Regions from separate parts of the Bacillus sp. 3255 genome, predicted to be linked through region 2. Evidence: riboswitches for the same ligand, from Rfam matches in the RefSeq annotation. Region 2 holds a riboswitch; the other holds the start of a gene.
What was found. Region 2 has a riboswitch for FMN ahead of ribD (bifunctional diaminohydroxyphosphoribosylaminopyrimidine deaminase/5-amino-6-(5-phosphoribosylamino)uracil reductase RibD). Riboswitches for the same ligand answer to the same signal wherever they lie in the genome.
Positions count from the first base shown of each region.

Region 1: another riboswitch for FMN. It lies ahead of J2X61_RS14190 (DMT family transporter); the one in region 2 lies ahead of ribD (bifunctional diaminohydroxyphosphoribosylaminopyrimidine deaminase/5-amino-6-(5-phosphoribosylamino)uracil reductase RibD).

Region 1 is NZ_JAVDUS010000008.1:123,396-132,287, forward strand. It holds gene J2X61_RS14175 (hypothetical protein) at 1-665, shown strand, start outside; gene J2X61_RS14180 (response regulator transcription factor) at 752-1,447, shown strand; gene J2X61_RS14185 (HAMP domain-containing protein) at 1,444-3,135, shown strand; gene J2X61_RS14190 (DMT family transporter) at 3,440-4,408, opposite strand; FMN riboswitch at 4,533-4,680, opposite strand; gene J2X61_RS14195 (CBO0543 family protein) at 4,784-5,332, opposite strand; gene J2X61_RS14200 (DMT family transporter) at 5,434-6,360, opposite strand; gene J2X61_RS14205 (aminotransferase-like domain-containing protein) at 6,486-7,934, shown strand; gene J2X61_RS14210 (CBO0543 family protein) at 8,056-8,559, shown strand; gene J2X61_RS14215 (ThuA domain-containing protein) at 8,620-8,892, opposite strand, start outside.
Region 2 is NZ_JAVDUS010000025.1:216-9,107, reverse strand. It holds gene J2X61_RS30490 (DUF2953 domain-containing protein) at 1-208, opposite strand, end outside; gene scpB (SMC-Scp complex subunit ScpB) at 303-902, opposite strand; gene J2X61_RS30480 (segregation and condensation protein A) at 886-1,677, opposite strand; gene J2X61_RS30475 (site-2 protease family protein) at 1,693-2,337, opposite strand; gene ribH (6,7-dimethyl-8-ribityllumazine synthase) at 2,338-2,808, opposite strand; gene J2X61_RS30465 (bifunctional 3,4-dihydroxy-2-butanone-4-phosphate synthase/GTP cyclohydrolase II) at 2,864-4,090, opposite strand; gene ribE (riboflavin synthase) at 4,127-4,798, opposite strand; gene ribD (bifunctional diaminohydroxyphosphoribosylaminopyrimidine deaminase/5-amino-6-(5-phosphoribosylamino)uracil reductase RibD) at 4,815-5,924, opposite strand; FMN riboswitch at 6,154-6,336, opposite strand; gene J2X61_RS30450 (sensor domain-containing diguanylate cyclase) at 6,426-7,979, opposite strand; partial or broken gene J2X61_RS36600 (IS256 family transposase) at 8,558-8,701, opposite strand.

The DNA.
Region 1 (8,892 bases), on a different contig from region 2:
CCGCACCTGCCGCACCTGCCGCAGCCATCACCGAGGGGAAGCCGGTTCTGGTGAAGAGCGTTGCCGCAGCACATATCGGCTCCGGCTTGCTGTTTCAGCCGGCTCATGAGCGCAACTACCTGAAGCTGCTCGCCGGCGCTTATGCGCCCGACAGCTTGGATGCATGGAAGCAAGCGCTCGAGGACCGCAAGCAAGCGGAGAGTGAATTGCTGAAACCTACGCTTACAATCGGCGGCCTAATCCCATCGACGAAAGCAGGCGAAGCTGTTGCCGCCCCGATGAATCCGGCGGAAACGAAAACATTCACGCTGAAAGCTGCACCTGCTGCCGTTCCGGATGGCGAAGCACCTTCTTCCGCGCCTCGAGTCAAGAAAATCATCATCTCGAAGGACGGCAGCGGGGAAAGCACCAAGCTTATCCAAGCAATCCCTCTTGAGGGAGCTCCCGTATCCGGTGATATAATGGAGTCAATGCAATTCGAGCCTGTACCTCTTCCTGAATCGTTCGTTCGGCAGCAGAAGCTGACCGAAGCCGTCGAAGCGGATGACGCAGCCGCAATCCAAAGCCTTCTGCCCCAACTGCTGGAGGATTACAAGAAAGAGACGGACAATATCCGCAGCCTGGCCAAAAAGTTGAAAGATCAAGCGACCAAAGCAGAAGAGTAACAATAAACCGGTGGACCGCATTGGCCTATGAAGGCATGCGGCTCCACCTTTCCCCATTTACAGATCGCGAAGGAGGAATGCGGCCCATGTACCGCATTTATTTAGTCGAAGACGAAGAACATTTGAGAGGCGTCCTAGGCGCCTATTTGGAGAAAGAGGGGTGGCAAGTGCGTTCGTTCGCTGACGGAACGTCGGCAAGATCCGCCATTACCGAGCGGCCGGACTTGTGGGTCCTCGATATTATGCTTCCCGGCGTAGACGGGTACCAGCTGATGCGTGAGATTAAAGCGGACCAGCCTGCGCAGCCCGTCATCTTCATCTCGGCCCGGGATGCCGATATTGACCGGATTATCGGCCTGGAGATGGGGAGCGACGATTACTTAGCCAAGCCCTTCTTGCCCCGGGAGCTTGTGATTCGCACGCGCAAGCTGCTGGAACGCGTGTATGCCGGGCATCCCGCCGGCATGGCGCCGGCTTCCCTGGAGCGCCGTACGAAGCTGAACGTGCCCCCCTATCTGATCGATGAGCAGGCGCGCATTGTGACCGGGGAGGACGGAAGCAAATTCGAGCTCACCTCCAAGGAGTTCGAGCTGCTGCTGTACTTGACCGGCCATCACGGGCAGGTGTTGGAACGCGAACAGGTGCTTAGAGCCGTATGGGGCATCGACTATTTCGGAACAGACCGCGTCGTGGACGATTTGGTGCGGAGACTTCGCCGCAAGCTGCCGGAACTTCGTCTGGAAACTGTATACGGATACGGGTATAGGATGGTGAAATTATGACGCTGCGTTTCGGACAATGGCCGCTGGTCATGAAGCTATGGAGCGCTTTTGCCTCCTTGACGCTGTTGATCTTCACGATGCTGGCCGTCCTGCTCCCTTGGACGTTAAAGGACTTTTTCACGGAACAGCTTTACGATATTTTGTTGGATACGCAGAGCGGGCTCCATATGGAAGCAGCCGCTTTGACTGCACCATCCCCCACCATCACCCTTATGACAAAGGTAGGAAATTCCCTTGTAACGGATATGAAGCCTGTTGTACCCTCCGCTAAGGCGGAGAATACGGAAGCCGTACAGGCGGTTCCGATTATCAAAGGAGGACGCATCCACATAGGAGCAAGCACGGCGACCGAGTCTTCTCAGATTGAGCCCGTGCCTCAACCGATGTCCGAAGCGGCCGCATCTGGAGAAGCACCCGCTCCCGCAGCCGCATTGGATTCTCCCTCAATCGCCGCCCGCGTCATTTCACCCTTTACGGCGACATTAAGCGCTCCGGCCATTCGGCATTTTACGATTATCGGAACCCCGGGTGCTCAAGATACTTTGAGCACGGCTGCAGGGAGCAGTGAGCCTTTCCTGCAAGCCATGGAGCAGGATGCTTTCGCCCAGAAGCTGCCTGTCGCCAAATATTCAACGAGCATCGATAACAAAAGCGTGTTCTACGTCATCCGCAAAGAATTGATCCAAGGCCAGCCCAGCTTCATCGTGTCCTATGCTTGGGGCAATTACCGCAACGATCTGGTGATGACGATGTTCGGCAGACTGATGCTGATGATGGTCGGCCTCATCGTCCTCTCATGGCTGCCCTGCTTGATCATCGCCCGCTACTTCACCCGCCCGCTCGTGCAGATGGAGCGGCATGTCGGACGCATGGCCGAGCGCGACTGGCATGAGCCGATCGAGACGGACCGCAAGGATGAAGTCGGCCGTCTGGCCAAAGCGATCGAGGCGATGCGGCAGCGCCTTGTGCGCCAGGACCGGGCGCAGCAATTTTTCCTGCAGCACACCTCGCATGAGCTCAAAACGCCGGTCATGGTCATTCGCAGCTACGCGCAGTCGATTCAAGACGGTGTTTTCCCCAAAGGCAGCCTGAGTGAAAGCGTAGGCGTCATTATGAAAGAAGGCGAACGGCTGGAGAAGCGGATTCGCGACCTGCTGCTGTTGAACAAGCTGAATTATGTAACGGCCAGAGAGAAGCCGTTCCGTTCCTTTGCGCTGCAGGAGGTCGTGGAGGATGTGATGGAGCGCCTGCGCTACCGGCGCCCGGAAATCGAGTGGCAGACGGAACTCTCCCCCGTAACGCTGGCCGGCGATCCCGATCAATGGAAGATCGCACTCGAGAATATGCTCGACAATCAGCTGCGCTATGCCAAGAGCTGTATACGGATTGTGCTTACGCCACATCCAGTTGGCGAATGCACGGCGGCTGCGGACGGCTTCTCGCTGCTGCGGCTCAGCAACGACGGTCCGCCTATCGAACAGGCTGTAGCGGACAGCCTGTTCGAGCCGTTTCGCTCCGGCGGTGACGGTGAGTTCGGCCTTGGACTGGCCATTGTGAAGCAAATTGTTGAGCATCACGGCATGACGGTTCGCGCTGCGAACGAGCGTGACGGCGTATCCTTTTTTATTGAGCGGGGGGTTGAGGAGCCCGACAAAGGCAGCGATGCCTCCATGCCGAAAGTATCTTAGGGCAGGCATAATAACAGAAGCTATCCAGAAGGTCTATAATCAGACCGTAGGGATAGCTTCTTTGTCGTATGCGTAGGATGAGGAAATAGAGTGCGCTATGATGTCTGAAACCAAGCACGCAGCGAGTGCATTGGGAAATACAATCCTCTATTTTGCCAATAATGACCGGACTAGCAGCTTTTCGAGGCTAATAAGATACTGGATTTCCGCTCGGCATAAGAATGCATCCGTATTTGCCCATATAGCGCCTCCTATTTCCCATTCGCACAAAAGGAACATTGTGCATGCGCTCAGCAAGGAACTCTTATGCCTTCGCTTTATTGGAGTTGCGGCTCATCGCCCACAGCGTGAACCAAATCAAGATAAATCCCGCGAGCTGGCCAAGCGTCAGCTTCTGTCCGAACACGAGCCAATTCATGAGAACCCCTACCGCAGGGAACGCAAGCTCAGCCAATGTGGCGAAGAACGCCTTCGTGGACGAAAGCCCTTTGTAGTAGAGCAGCATGGAGAGCAGCCCCGGGAAAAACGCCTGAAACAGCAGGTTCACCGCGATCAGCGCCATGGCTCCGCCGGATCCGTTAGCATGCCACGCATTGCCGCTCGACAGCAGGACGACCGTCAGCAGCGGGATTGCCAGCAGGAAGCGGAGCGAAGTGACAACAGGGAAATCCAGCTTTTGATGGAGCAGATATTTCCCCATGACCGTCGAGCCGCCCCACAGGGCAGCCGCCAGAATGGAGAATAGGCAAGCTACGGTGCCGAGGTCATGCAAGCCCAACTGCGGCGAAGCAAAGCCGAACGTCAACAGATAAGTGCCTAACAGCGCAACAAGGATATAGGCAGCAAATTTGGAGGGCAACGTTTCTTTGAGCAGCACGCGGGCTAATAGGATAGCGAATAAGGGCTGTAATTTCTGCAAAAGTAAAATGGCATTGGCATTACCGTGCGAGAAAGCCGCCGTGAACAGGATCGTAGCGATGGCGGAACCGCCCCATGAGATAAAGAGCAGGGCGCCGATGACGGCAAGCGTCAGCTTGCCGGCCAGTGTCTTGCGGTACTTCGCCAGTACCGGCACTGCGTACAAAGCCAGCAGCAGATGCTCGACAAAAACGATCTGCGCAGAGGTAAAGCTCTTCAACAGCAAAATCCGGAACAGCGGATCAAGCCCCCATAACGTAGCGCCGAGAGCGACGTACCAGATGCCGCTGATACCGCGACTGCGCGTAGACAGGACCTCCGCGCTTTTACTTCTCAACTCGAATGCATTCTCCAATTCAAAAACCTCCTAAGGATTTTTTTGAATTGAACCTTCTGAAAAGAGACGATGCCCCCACTGGCATTCAGCGGGGGCATCGACAAACAGACCTGCCAAAAACATAAGTTTTTGACAAGCTGCTTTTCACCTTCTCCCATCCGGACTATAACCGTCGGCCTTGGAATCGCACCAAGTCAGTCCCAGCCTGTAGGCCGGGAGTCGCGGGCTTGAGATACAACGGACGTATCTTCACCGCCGGTAGGGAATTACACCCTGCCCCGAAGGTTCAACTTCTATTGAAGTGTATCTTAACATGTTACAGTTTAACTGGCAATACATTTCTGCACATCTTTCTGCAAGACATATCTGCAAGAACCGCCATAAAGCGGCAGCCTATTTCATCTCCAGAACCGGAATATGGAAAAACACAATCAGGAACGCCGTACAAACCAAGCAAAGTAACCAAGCCCACAGCGGTTTCGCGAAATGCAGCCGGAGTCCGAGGAACATGAATACCCAGACAACGATGGACCAAGCGAAGCTCCAGTTGTTGTGATAAGTCATTAAATGCGCAAAGAAGAACACCGCTTCGACGCCGGTAAAAGCAATTGACCAGGCCGCTATATAAACAAGCTGTTTCCACATCCGCGACTTCAAAGGATAATGCGTTAAATAGACCAGCACAATACAGGGGAGATTCGTGAAAGCGATCATGAAATCCGCCAATGTATGGTTGGGAATAGTCGACGTTTTATGAAACTGCCAAAGTTGGTGCTTATAAAGGAGCAGAGAAATGAAGAAATCCACACTAACGGCGAACAAGATAGTGGGATAGTAGGTTCTCCAGTTTCTCCAATCCCCGAAACGCCACGCCGAAATCAGGCACAGCAGGGCCATAGCTATAGGTAAAGATGAACGAAAAAAGGCTGCTGCGTCACCCATCGATTAACTCCATTCATAAAGCTTTACTTCCTGCAAGTTCACTCATCTGCTTGATACCTTAGTATTCCATTTATGGCTGTTTCGTATGAATCATACAGTGGTTAACTTGCATTCGCGACCTGCTTCCCCCGGTTGTTCTTTCTAAGCAGCGCCCTCAAGCTATCGAAATTGGCACAAATGGTGCCGGCGATCACCGTCAGCACTCCCGCTGCGGTCAGCCATGTGATCGTTTCCCCATAAAAGACAACCCCGACCGCGAGAGCAATGAGCGGCGAGACATACAGCCATGTAGCCGGAAAGACTGGATTCGTCTTGGCTACAAGCCAATAAAACAAGCTGTGGCCGACCATGGATCCGATGACGGTCAAATAGAGCAGAGAACCGGCCGCCTTCGCATTCAACAGGCCTGAGACGTCGAACGGCTCCGTGAAAAAGGACAGGATGAGGAGCAGGCCTCCACCCCATATCATCTGGGCAGCGTTCAGGGCGATCGGCGAAGCCTCGGGGAATTGCTGAATAACACGCTTGGCATAGAGAGCGCCGGAAGAATAGAACAATTCCCCGACGAGAATCGCTGCGCATCCCGCCACCCAAGCGAGATTAGCCGCAATCGCCACATTCGGAAGCAGCAGAATGACAATGCCCGCGAAGCCTAGCATACAGCCGAATACGGACAGCCTCGTCGCTTTCAGCCGCAGCACGAAGGTTTGCAGCACGAGAATCATCATCGGCCCCGTGGCCGATAATACCGCAGCAATGCCGGATGCAACGTGCTGCTCCGCCCAATACAAAGTCGAGAACGTACCGAAGGTCAGTCCGATTCCCGTCAGCAGCATTTCCCGGCGGAACAGGTGAGCGAACCTGGCTTTCCCCCGCCATACCATCCAGCCAAATAATATCAAACCGGCTACTATAAATCTCAAGCCCGCTGAGAAAAATGGCGGCGCCGATGCATCCACCCCCACTTTAATCGCCAGAAACGTCGTGCCGAAAATAAAACAAACAAGCAAATAGTTCAAAATAATCATAGCCCTGCCTCCTCTTGGTAAGTATCATACAAGGGACAGAACAGAACAGTTGCCAATCTATAGAACAGTTAACCGTGGTTTAGGTTATTATAGTTATAGATACATAGATGGAGGGAGGAATCCGTATGAAACGGCCTGGTACGCAATCCGCCACTGAGAAGAACCTGCTTTTCAAGCAAGTATACGCGCACATAACGGCTAGAATCGATCGGGGCGAATGGAGAGCGCATGACAAGCTCCCTTCCGTCCGGGTTCTCGCCCAAGAGCTTCAGGTACACAGGCTGACTGTATTTCGGGCTTATCAGCTGCTAAAGCAATCGAACAGGGCTTATGTGAAAGAAAAGTCAGGTTACTATGTAAGTCCGAACGTAACGAAGGAAGGAACGGAATGGGCGGATCATGCCGGTCCGGGCTCCGGGAGCAGCCCCCTCCCGATCTCATCCCCTCTGCATAACGCCCTCTCGGACATTCAGCAAGTTCCTGTCTCTTACCAATTCTCGCAAGCGTTGATCGACCCTAATCTGCTCCCGAATCTGTTTCTATCCGAGCATGTGAAGCAGGTGTTCGATATTTATCCCAAACTGATGGGCACTTACTCCGGCGCACAAGGGGATGAGGAGCTTCGTGAGTACCTATGCCGCTATATGGCCAAACAACATGGCCTGCAGCTGACGACAGACGAAATGCTCATCACAACGGGCGGCCAGCAGGCTATCGATTTGCTTGCAAGGATCTATCTCCGGCCTATGGATCCCGTCTTGGTAGAGAGGCCCACGTACAGTGCAGCACTTGATATCTTCAGGCAGCAAGGAGCCCGGCTCCTACCCGTGGAAATCACGCGGGACGGTTACGATCTGGATCAGGTCGAGCATCTGATGAAGCAGTTCAAGCCGCGGCTGTTCTATATGAATCCAACCTTTCATAATCCGACGGGGTATACCGTTCCTGCGCCGCAGCGCAAGCGGCTGGTTGAGCTTGCCGAGCGGCATCGCTGCCTGCTGATTGAGGACGATGCGATTCACGAGATGTACCTGAAGGAGCCTCCTCCTCAGCCGTTCTTCGCTTATGATACCGAGGGCTGGGTTATTTACTTGCGGAGCTTCAGCAAATATATCGCGCCTGGTCTGCGCATCTGTGCCGTAATGGGCAGACCCATGGCGCTCAAGCCGCTAATCACGGCCAAGTCGTTAGCTGACAACGGTACGCCGCTGGTCAACCAGAAGATGTTCCTGCATTATTTCCAATCCGATCGCATGCAGCAGCATTTGGAGAAGCTGCGCATCGCTCTGCAGATTCGGAAAGAAATCGCCGAAGAGGAGCTGCGCCGGACCGGGTGGAACTGGACGAGTCCCAAAGGCGGCTTCAATTTATGGCTGCAGCTCCCGCCGCAGGTTCCCGTACAGGAGCTGCTGGAAGAGTGCTTGCGGCAGTCCGTCTCTTTCATTCCCGGCGTCATTTGCGATCCTCTTAAGCAGATGTCGTCCTGTATCCGCTTGAGCTACTCCTTCGTGAATGAGAACCGCCTCCGTGAAGGGATTAGGCGGTTAATCGATATAGCTGAGCGGCTCCCCTGAACACTCACTCGCGGCCTTAAGAGAATAGCTGCCAGCCGTCGATTAGAATTGCCAACTGGGGGTTACACTAACCGTACGAACCATATAGCTTTCTACTCTCATTATTAGGGGCTTGTTCTGCGTGATACTCATTACTAATTTACTCTTTTTGGCTGCGGCACTTGCGACAGGTGCTCGTAAAGAATGGCAGAAGTATTATGATGTGATGCTTTTTGTGTCGCTCTGCAATCTGCTATATAACTTCTTGTGCTATGATTATATGATCTGGGCGTTTCATCCTGATTTCCTGCTGAGTCATAAGACCGCCGATCTGTTAAATACATTCATTTTGCTGCCGAGCGCCGTGCTTCTCTATCTTCATTTCTATCCTGCCGCTGCGCTCAGCAAAAGGATCTACTACTTTATCTGGGTCGCAGGGTTCTCGACCATTGAATTCATTTGGCACGCGTTTGGCCGCATTGCTTATGAGCATGGATGGAACATCTACTGGTCAATCGCCTTCTATTTCACCATGTTCGGCACGATCCGGCTGCTCCATACGAGGCGTAAGGCCGGCTTGCTGGTTTCTTTGATAAGCGTTGTCTTTCTAGTCATTTACTATCGCGTCCCTCTTACAGGCAAATAAAAAAGCTGTTCCCGTCGGGTCCTAAGACCTCATCCGGAACAGCTTATTTCATTTCATAACCTAAGCTTTCACTTTCGCTTTAATCTCTTCCAGCGGTTTGTGATTGCCGTATTTCGGATACTCGCGCGTAGAAGGAGCAGCCCAATGAACGGCATTGGAGATCACGCGGCGAATTTGCTCGTTATAGTACGTACGGTAGGTTTCATGACCAGGGCGGAAATAGAAGATCTTCCCGTTCCCGCGGTTAAACGTGCAGCCGCTGCGGAACACTTCTCCGCCTTCGAACCAGGACACCATGATCAGCTCATCCGGCTGTGGGATATCGAAGTGCTC
Region 2 (8,892 bases):
GAATCCCTTTCGTAAATCCTTTGAACTGTATAATGGGAATGACGTATCGATAGCGGACTAGCCCAAAAAGCGCACGCACTTCCACAGAAAGAGTGTCATTATCCTTGACCCTGGAGAAATAAAATTCTCCCCGGATGAAGCTTAATAGCACTATGAGGATGACCATGAGAACTACAACAATGATAAGCGCAACCCACAACAACCCCATTCTCCTCCTTAACAAAAAAAATCCACGGCTGGAAATGTGTTTCCGGCACGTGGAGTTAGTATGAGCATCTGAAGGAAATGAAATGCATTTCTTCCTATTCGGTTTCTTCCGCTACGTCGTCCAACGTGAGCTGCTTCTGATCTCCGATCCGGTCAAATAACATGCGCGTCTCTTCTTCCAGATCGAACTCCCCTTGGAAGTTCGCCGTATCCGGCAGTTCACTAATTGAACTAAGGCCAAAATACTCCAGAAATTGTTTGGACGTTCCGTACAAAATCGGTTTTCCTACCGCATCGGCTCGTCCGACTTCAATAATCAGATCCTTGCTCGTCAAGGTAGCGAGGGCACGGTCGCATTTCACGCCGCGAATTTCTTCTATCTCCACCCTTGTAATGGGCTGCTTATAGGCAATAATCGATAAAGTTTCAAGCGCAGCTTGCGATAAAGATGAACGGGATGGCGTATAAGCCAATCGTTCGAAGTAGGGGGCATGCTCGGCCAGCGTAGTCAACTGGTAGGCGCCGGCTACCTCCACGATCTGTATCCCGCGGTGCTTGCGCTTGAAATCCGTTCGCATATCCTTGATGAGATCGCGTACCAGATAGGCATCCAGATCCATGACCTCGGCGATTTGTTTGGCATCCAAACCTTCGTCACCAGAGGCAAAGAGCAATCCTTCAATAATCGATTTCATCTGTTGAAAATTGAGTGTCAATGGAATCCTCCTCTTTAGCTTGAATGACGATATCTTCGAACAACCGGTATTGATAACAGACGACTCTCTTCATCTTCATCAGCTCGAGAATCGCCAGGAACGTGACGACAATTTCTTCCCGCGTCATTTCGTAATCAAACAGCTTGGAGAAAAGCAGCTTGCCGCCGCGAACTCTAAGCAAGTCCACGACCTCGCGAATCCGCTCTTTCACGGAAATTTCATCCCGGCGAATCCGGGTAACGACGTTCCGGTTCGCCAGCTTGCGCAGCGTACGCTGAAACGCATACAACAAATCGGCGACATCCAATCCTTCCACCGGATTCTCCTGCACCTGCTGCAGGAACGGCGTCAAATCTTCCGGCTCGCGCGTATAGATCTGGCTTCGCTCCACCTCTTTGTCCCGGAGCATGTCCGCAATGGATTTGTACTTCCGGTACTCGATCAGCTTGGCGACAAGTTCAGCTCGCGGATCCAATTCGTCTTCCATATCGTCAAAATATTCGTCGAACTCATCGATCACAGGCGGCTTAGGCAGCAGCATTTTGCTCTTAATCGAAAGCAGCGTCGCAGCCATCACGAGAAATTCGCTCGTCACTTCCAGTTCGAATTCCTGCATGGCTTGTACGTACTCTAAGTATTGCTCCGTGATTTCTTTGATCGGAATATTATAAATGTCAAGTTCATTTTTATCGATAAGATGAAGCAAGAGATCAAGGGGGCCTTCAAAAGCTTCCAGCTTATAAGTAACTTTCATTTATTCTCCCCCTTGTCATATAGAAAATAGATTCATAACCAATTGCGCGGCAAGCGGGTATACATGTTCAAGCGCCCATTGACCGGCAGGAGTAATCAGCAACACAATAACTAGAATAAGTGCATAACGCTTGTTGTGATCCATCCATCTTTGCTGGTTCGGAGGGACCAGGCCTTGCACGATGTGCCACCCGTCGAGCGGGTAAAGCGGTACCATATGAATGACGGCAAGCATGATATTGACGATGACGCCGTACTGCAAATAGACTCGCCACTGTTCCACGACGATCGACTCGGACGCATCTCCCTGTACGAATGACGGAAGAAAGAAATAGAGCCACCAGAAGAACAACGCGAGCAGCAAATTGGTTAATGGACCGGCTATGTAAACGAGAGTATGGGACAGCTTGGGCTTTCTCTTAAAATTCGAAGCGTTGACCGGCATCGGTTTGGACCAGCCGTACGGACCGAAAACAATCATCGCGAGCCCCAAGGTGTCCAAATGCACCAAGGGGTTCAGCGATAAACGTTTGTTATTCCGGGCGGAAGAGTCCCCGAGCAGCTTGGCCAAGCCCGCATGCGCCGCATCGTGCAGCGTCATGGCGATCAGGAACGCAAGCAGCCGTGGGAGCAGCGTCTCCAGATGATAATACGAAAGCATTTAGGAAGAGAATTGCTTCGTCAAGTTCGCCATTTCAATCGCGGTTACAGCAGCTTCCCAGCCTTTGTTGCCAGCCTTCGTCCCCGCACGCTCCACAGCTTGTTCAATCGAATCCGTCGTCAATACGCCGAAAATCGTTGGCACGCCGGTTTTCAGGTTGATCGCCGAAACGCCTTTGGCAACTTCGCTGCATACATAATCAAAATGAGGCGTTGAACCGCGAATGACGGCGCCAAGCGTAATCACTGCATCGTATTTCCCGCTCTCCGCCATCTTCTGTGCAATAAGCGGAAGCTCGAATGCGCCGGGTACCCAAGCGATGTCCACTTCGTTATCCTCTACACCGTGGCGTTTCAAAGCGTCTTGTGCGCCGCCGAGCAGCTTGGAAGTAATAAATTCATTGAAACGTCCAACAACAATGCCGTACTTCAAATTCTGCGATACTAAATGTCCTTCGTAAATCGTAGCCATGGTTATATTCTCCCTTTCTCTATGAAAACCGGTTTATTGGTAAAATGATCGTGCCTTAAATGCCGCTGCCGGAATCGTGGAAACTCAGCATATGGCCAAGCTTCTGCTTCTTGGTCCGCAAATAATTCACATTGTCCTCCTTAGAGGCCATCTGGATCGGCACGCGCTCAACGACCTCCAGGCCATAGCCTTCGAGACCTTTGATTTTGCGCGGATTATTCGTTAGCAGGCGGAGCTGGCTGATGCCGAGATCCTTCAATATCTGAGCGCCGATTCCGTAATCGCGAAGATCCGGAGCGAAGCCAAGCTTAATATTCGCCTCAACCGTGTCCAATCCCTGCTCCTGCAAAGCGTAAGCTTTCAATTTATTGATTAAACCGATGCCGCGGCCTTCCTGTCGCATATATAATAATACACCATTGCCCTCTTCATCAATCTGTTTTAGTGCGCTATCCAGCTGTGGCCCGCAATCGCAGCGGTGCGAATGAAACACATCGCCCGTCAGGCACTCGGAATGCACACGCACCAGCGTAGGCTTCGCAGGGTCGATGACCCCTTTGACCAGAGCGACATGCTCCTTATTATCGAGCTGGTTCGTATAGGCGATCGCCTTAAACGTACCGAAATCGGTCGGCAGATTGATTTCCACTTCACGCTGGACGAGCTTCTCCTGCCTGTTGCGGTATTGAATCAAATCCTGAATCGTAATCAAGCACAAATTGTGTTTCTCCGCAATCTCCATCAGATCCGGAACACGGGCCATCGTGCCGTCTTCCTTAATGACTTCACAGATCACGGCCGCCGGGTAGGATCCGCATAGAATAGCCAGATCCACAGCCGCTTCGGTGTGACCCGCTCTGCGCAGCACGCCGCCTTTCTTGGCGATCAGCGGGAAAATATGGCCGGGCCTGCGGAAATCCTGCGGCTTCGTTGCCGGATGAATCAAGCCCATCACCGTTCTTGAACGTTCGTGCGCCGATATCCCTGTACTTGTCTCGATATGGTCGACCGATACCGTAAAGGCGGTTCCGTGGTAATCCGTATTCCTCGCGACCATCGGCGGCAGATCGAGCTCTTGCGCACGCTCCTCCGTGATCGGCGCGCAGACGAGACCACGGCCTTCCTTGATCATGAAATTGATCACTTCCGGCGTCGTTTTGTCAGCCAGGGCAATAAAATCCCCTTCGTTCTCGCGGTCTTCGTCGTCAACGGCAATAATAACTTTGCCTAAGCTGAGGTCTCTCAGCGCTTCCTCTATCGTACTGAAACGTATTTGTGTCATGGTTGAATCACCTCTTCTTCGAGCTTAATTTCCGTCTTACATAAAGCCATGGTCTGCTAGAAAGCCGGCCGTTAACGTACTTTGCTTCTTCCCGCTGCCTTGCACGTTATCGGCAGGTCCGAATTTCAGCAGTCGCTCCATATATTTGCCTAGAACGTCGCATTCCATGTTAATGGTGTCGCCGGCTTTTTTATCCTGCAGCACCGTTTGAGCGAGCGTATGCGGAATGATGGAGACGGCCACATCGCGTTCCGTCACATCGACGACGGTCAGTGAGATGCCGTCAATCGTAATAGATCCGCCGGGAATGATATATCTGAAAATATGCGGATTGTCCGGTTCGAACCGGTAAACGACCGCGTTTTCTTCCGGAACGCGTGACAGAATCGTCGCCGTTGCGTCCACATGTCCTTGCACGATATGTCCGCCGAACCGGCCGTTCGCCGCCATCGCCCGTTCCAGATTCACGCGGGCGCCTGTCTGCAGGTTGCGCAAATTCGTCTTGCGGTACGTTTCCGGCATCACATCCACCGAGAACGATTCGCTGTCGAACGAGATGACTGTCAAGCAGACACCGTTCACGGAGATGCTATCGCCCAAGTGTACGTCCTCGAGCACTTTATGTGCGGCAATCGTCAATACCATCGCTTGACCCACGCTATGAATGCGGCGCATGCGGCCGATTTCTTCAATTATGCCGGTAAACATGGCAGCCCTCCATTCGTCAGTCTTGATACGCCGGATAGCCCGTTATGCAAATATCCGGTCCGAGCTGCTCGACCTTCAACCGGTCGAGCGTCAATGCGTCATCCATCTTCGCGAAGCCTTCGAAGTTGATGTTCACCGGTGCTGCATGTCCCCCGCCGATCAGTTTCGGCGCAAACATCAGCACCAGCTTGTCCAGCAGGCGCCGCTCCAGCATGGCGCCGTTAAGCCGTCCTCCACCCTCGAGGAGGATGGAGCCGATCTCGCGCTCGCCGAGCTGGCGCATCGCGAGCGTCAGATCCACCTGCGGGCCGTCCCCGCAGGTGAGCACCGTGATGCCGCGCGCTTCCAGCGCGGCACGCCGCTCTGCGGGCGCCTGTGCGGTCGCGAGCAGGATCGTCGGCTGACGATCCTGCTCCGTGAGCACCCGGGCGCCCGGCGGGATCCGCAAGCGCGAGTCCGCGATAATCCGTACCGGCTGCAGGGCCGGTACGTCGCCGCGCGCGCTGAGGAGCGGATCGTCGGCGATGATCGTCTCGACGCCGACCATGATGCCCTGATGCCGGTGGCGCAGGGTATGCACATAAGCGCGCGACGCCGGCGATGTGATCCACCGGCTGTCGCCGGTCTTGGAGGCGATGCGGCCGTCCAGCGTGCTGGCGGTCTTCAGCGTCACGAATGGCATGCGCGTGACGATATATTTGTTGAAAGCCTCGTTCATCGCCGCGGCTTCCTCCCCCAGCAGCCCGACGGAGACGTCGATGCCGTGGGCTCGCAGCTTGGCGATACCGGTGCCGGCCACCTGGGGATTCGGGTCCGTGCCGGCAACCACGACGCGCGTCACTCCCGCGGCGATCAAGCGATCGCTGCAGGGCGGCGTCTTGCCGTAGTGGCTGCACGGCTCCAAGGTGACATAGGCGGTGCTGCCGCTTGCCTCCTCGCCGGCCATAGCCAGAGCGAGAACCTCGGCATGGCCATGTCCTCTTTTCAAATGAGCCCCCATGCCAACGATGCGCCCCTCCTTGACCAGCACGCAGCCGACAACCGGGTTGATCCCTGTTTGGCCAAGCGCGCTTTCGGCCATTTGCAGCGCTAGCCTCATATATGCTTCATCATTCAAGACATGCATGCCTGTTCACCGCCAATAGGTAGAATTTGAACGAACGCCAAAAGACCCCTCCGCATATCGGATAGGGGCCAGAGATTTGTAGGTAACACGAAAAAGCCTCGGCTGTACGCGCCTGCTCCATTTTTGATCAAATCAAACAAGACCGGCGTAGTTGTCGAAAGGACAGACCTGCCGAATTTTTGTTCTCGTGAAAAAATGTACAAGCATGCACAGCGAATCTTGGATTCGCATTCTCCTTCTCCCATCCAGACTATACTGTCGGTCCCGGATTCTCACCGGGTCAGCCGTAGCGAAGCTGTATGTCAGGTACCGCTAGCTTCAAAACGGGTCACGGACTGATCGACGCTCCAGCCTAATGGCCAGCCGTCGAATCACCGCCGGTGTGGAATTTCACCACGCCCCGAAGGTTGCACACATATGAAAAGTAACTTATGAAAAATTTATCACTCACACTTCGAAAAAGCAAGGTCTTTTTTAACACATCAGGGAACCGAGCGTACTTCAAGCCGATTCAACCCGGTTGCGGCCGCCGCTTTTGGCGCGGTACAGCGCTTTGTCCGCCTGTTCGAACAGCTTGTCCGGCTCGCTCGTGGTCAGCGGGTAGGCGGCTACGCCGATCGACAGCGTCACTTTTCGACCATTGTATCCCCGGTTCGTCTCCATCGACTGGCGAATACGCTCAGCCTCCTCGAGCGCCGCTTCCAGACTCTGATCCGGCAGCAGGATGACGAACTCCTCTCCGCCAAACCGAAAACAGTAGCCCCGCCCGTCCACACATGATTGCAAAATGGATGCAACCAATTGCAGCACTTTATCCCCAGTCTCATGCCCCTCCTGATCATTCACGAGCTTAAAGCGGTCGATGTCGATAAGCAAAAAAGCGAAAGCCTTGTTCTGACCTACAAGGTTATGCAAGTATGCCTCCATCGTACGGCGGTTGTACAGCCCCGTCAACGAATCCGTTTGCGCGACCACCGATAGATGGTCGAACTCGGAGCGCAAATGCTTTACGGCCACGCCGAGAGCTTGGTGCAGCTTATTCGCTTCGTACAGCCAGGAATGGATGCGGGGAGGTTCCTCGCGAATCAGATTGTCGGCTGACAGCTTTTGCGCGTATTGGGCTAGCCTTACGAGCGGCTGTGACATTTTGCCGATTGCCACATAGATCCCGATCAGGAATGCGAGCAGAATGGGAACCACATACGCCAGCATTTGTAAAACAAGATGACGCGCCTCGTTCAGCACGACTTCCGTAGGGGTCTGCGCGATAATGCCCCAGCCGGTCTCGTTCATATACGTATAGCTGGCTAGCATGTCGACCCCCTTGCTATTCTTGATTCTCCTAACGCCGCTCTCTCCATGAAGAATATCTTGTACCGCCGGATTGCTGCTGACATCCTCGCCGATGCGCGTCGGGTCCGGATGATAGATCAGCTCGCCTCTGGACCCGACAACATATACGTAAGTGCCTTCGGTGTCCTTCATCGAATCGCTTAATACCGTATTAAAGAGATTCGACTCATGCAGCGAGATCGTCCCGCTCAGCGCCCCCAGAAACTCGCCCCTTTCGTCAAATAAAGGCTGCACAAGCGCTACGGATAACACTCCTGCTTCCGTTGCATAAGCTTCTGAAATGCCATACTTTCGCTCTGCGAACAACCGTGCAACGACACCGGACACATGCTGCCCCTGCAGCCCGACCTGTACGGGAGATGCGTCGGTGATAACTCCCGTGCGGTCGATAAGCGTAACCGAACTCAAGCTGGAGTGATTATGCCTCAGCAATTGCAGTATATCGTAACGGTCTGACAGGTCCGCATTTTGAGCGACATAAACGCCTGTTCCTCCCATGACTTGTTTCAAATTGATCACGAGCCCGTTGACGGTATCCGCGAGCTTATCGGCGTATATTTTATTTAATTGAAAGGTTGTTTGGATGAGCGATTTCTTCTCATGTTCATATCCGACGATGACGCTTACAGTAAGCGTTGTCAAAACAGACATAAGAACGAGCATGTCGACCAGAGTTCGCAGTTTAAAGTCTCTTCGATTCATCTAAAATTTTCACTCCGTCTTCATGAAATGGATGGATATCCTTATTCTCTTAAAAAAGTGTTAGGAAAATTACGTTAATCCGGTGTGAGAGTATTAGTTTTCACAACACTTATGTTAGTATTTGTAAGAACTCCTCTTCGGGCCCGCTGTAATTATCCTAAAATAGTGCTCGGGCGGGAGGTGATCCGGCTCTGAAGTGAAGCTCCTGCAATTTCGACCTACGGCAAAGGGCGTAGCTGCCCCCGGAGATGGCGTAACTGGAATATCTCCCGTTATTCCAGCCAAAAGATGCCCATGCGAGTGTGATAACGGGAAAATCTCCCGTTATTTTCATGGTAAATGCCGGATATCAGGGATTTGGTGCAATTTTAACAGGACAGATTCCCGTTATTTCTCCTACAAGCCAATTGAAGGTTGAAATAACATGATTTTTTCCAGTTATTGCTCACCATCCATCCCTGACACCTCCTGTTCCACCATTATCTACTCTGCCTAACCTGCTACCTCCCATCCTGCCATCAACTACCTGCCTAACCTGCCACGTCCGTCCTTTCACCTCCAGTCCCGCCATCATCTATACGGCTATTGTGAGAAGAACGTTCATTACCTTCCATAAAAGATTTAATTTCAGCCTTCATAATGGACTCGAGGTTATCCTTAACGAATCGAGTAACAAGATTTTCAAATAGATCTGATAGTGAATTTTCGTGTATAGTAGTCATTGAGTAGGGTTCCTTTCTTGGTGACTTCAGCAATCCCAAAAATACCCTACTTTTTTGTTACCCGGATAGGTCACAAATATTGGTACACAAACAATTTTACACCGTCCCTACAAGCCAATTGAAGGTTGAAATAACATGATTTTTTCCAGTTATTGCCCACCATCCGTCCTGACACCTCCTGTTCCACCATT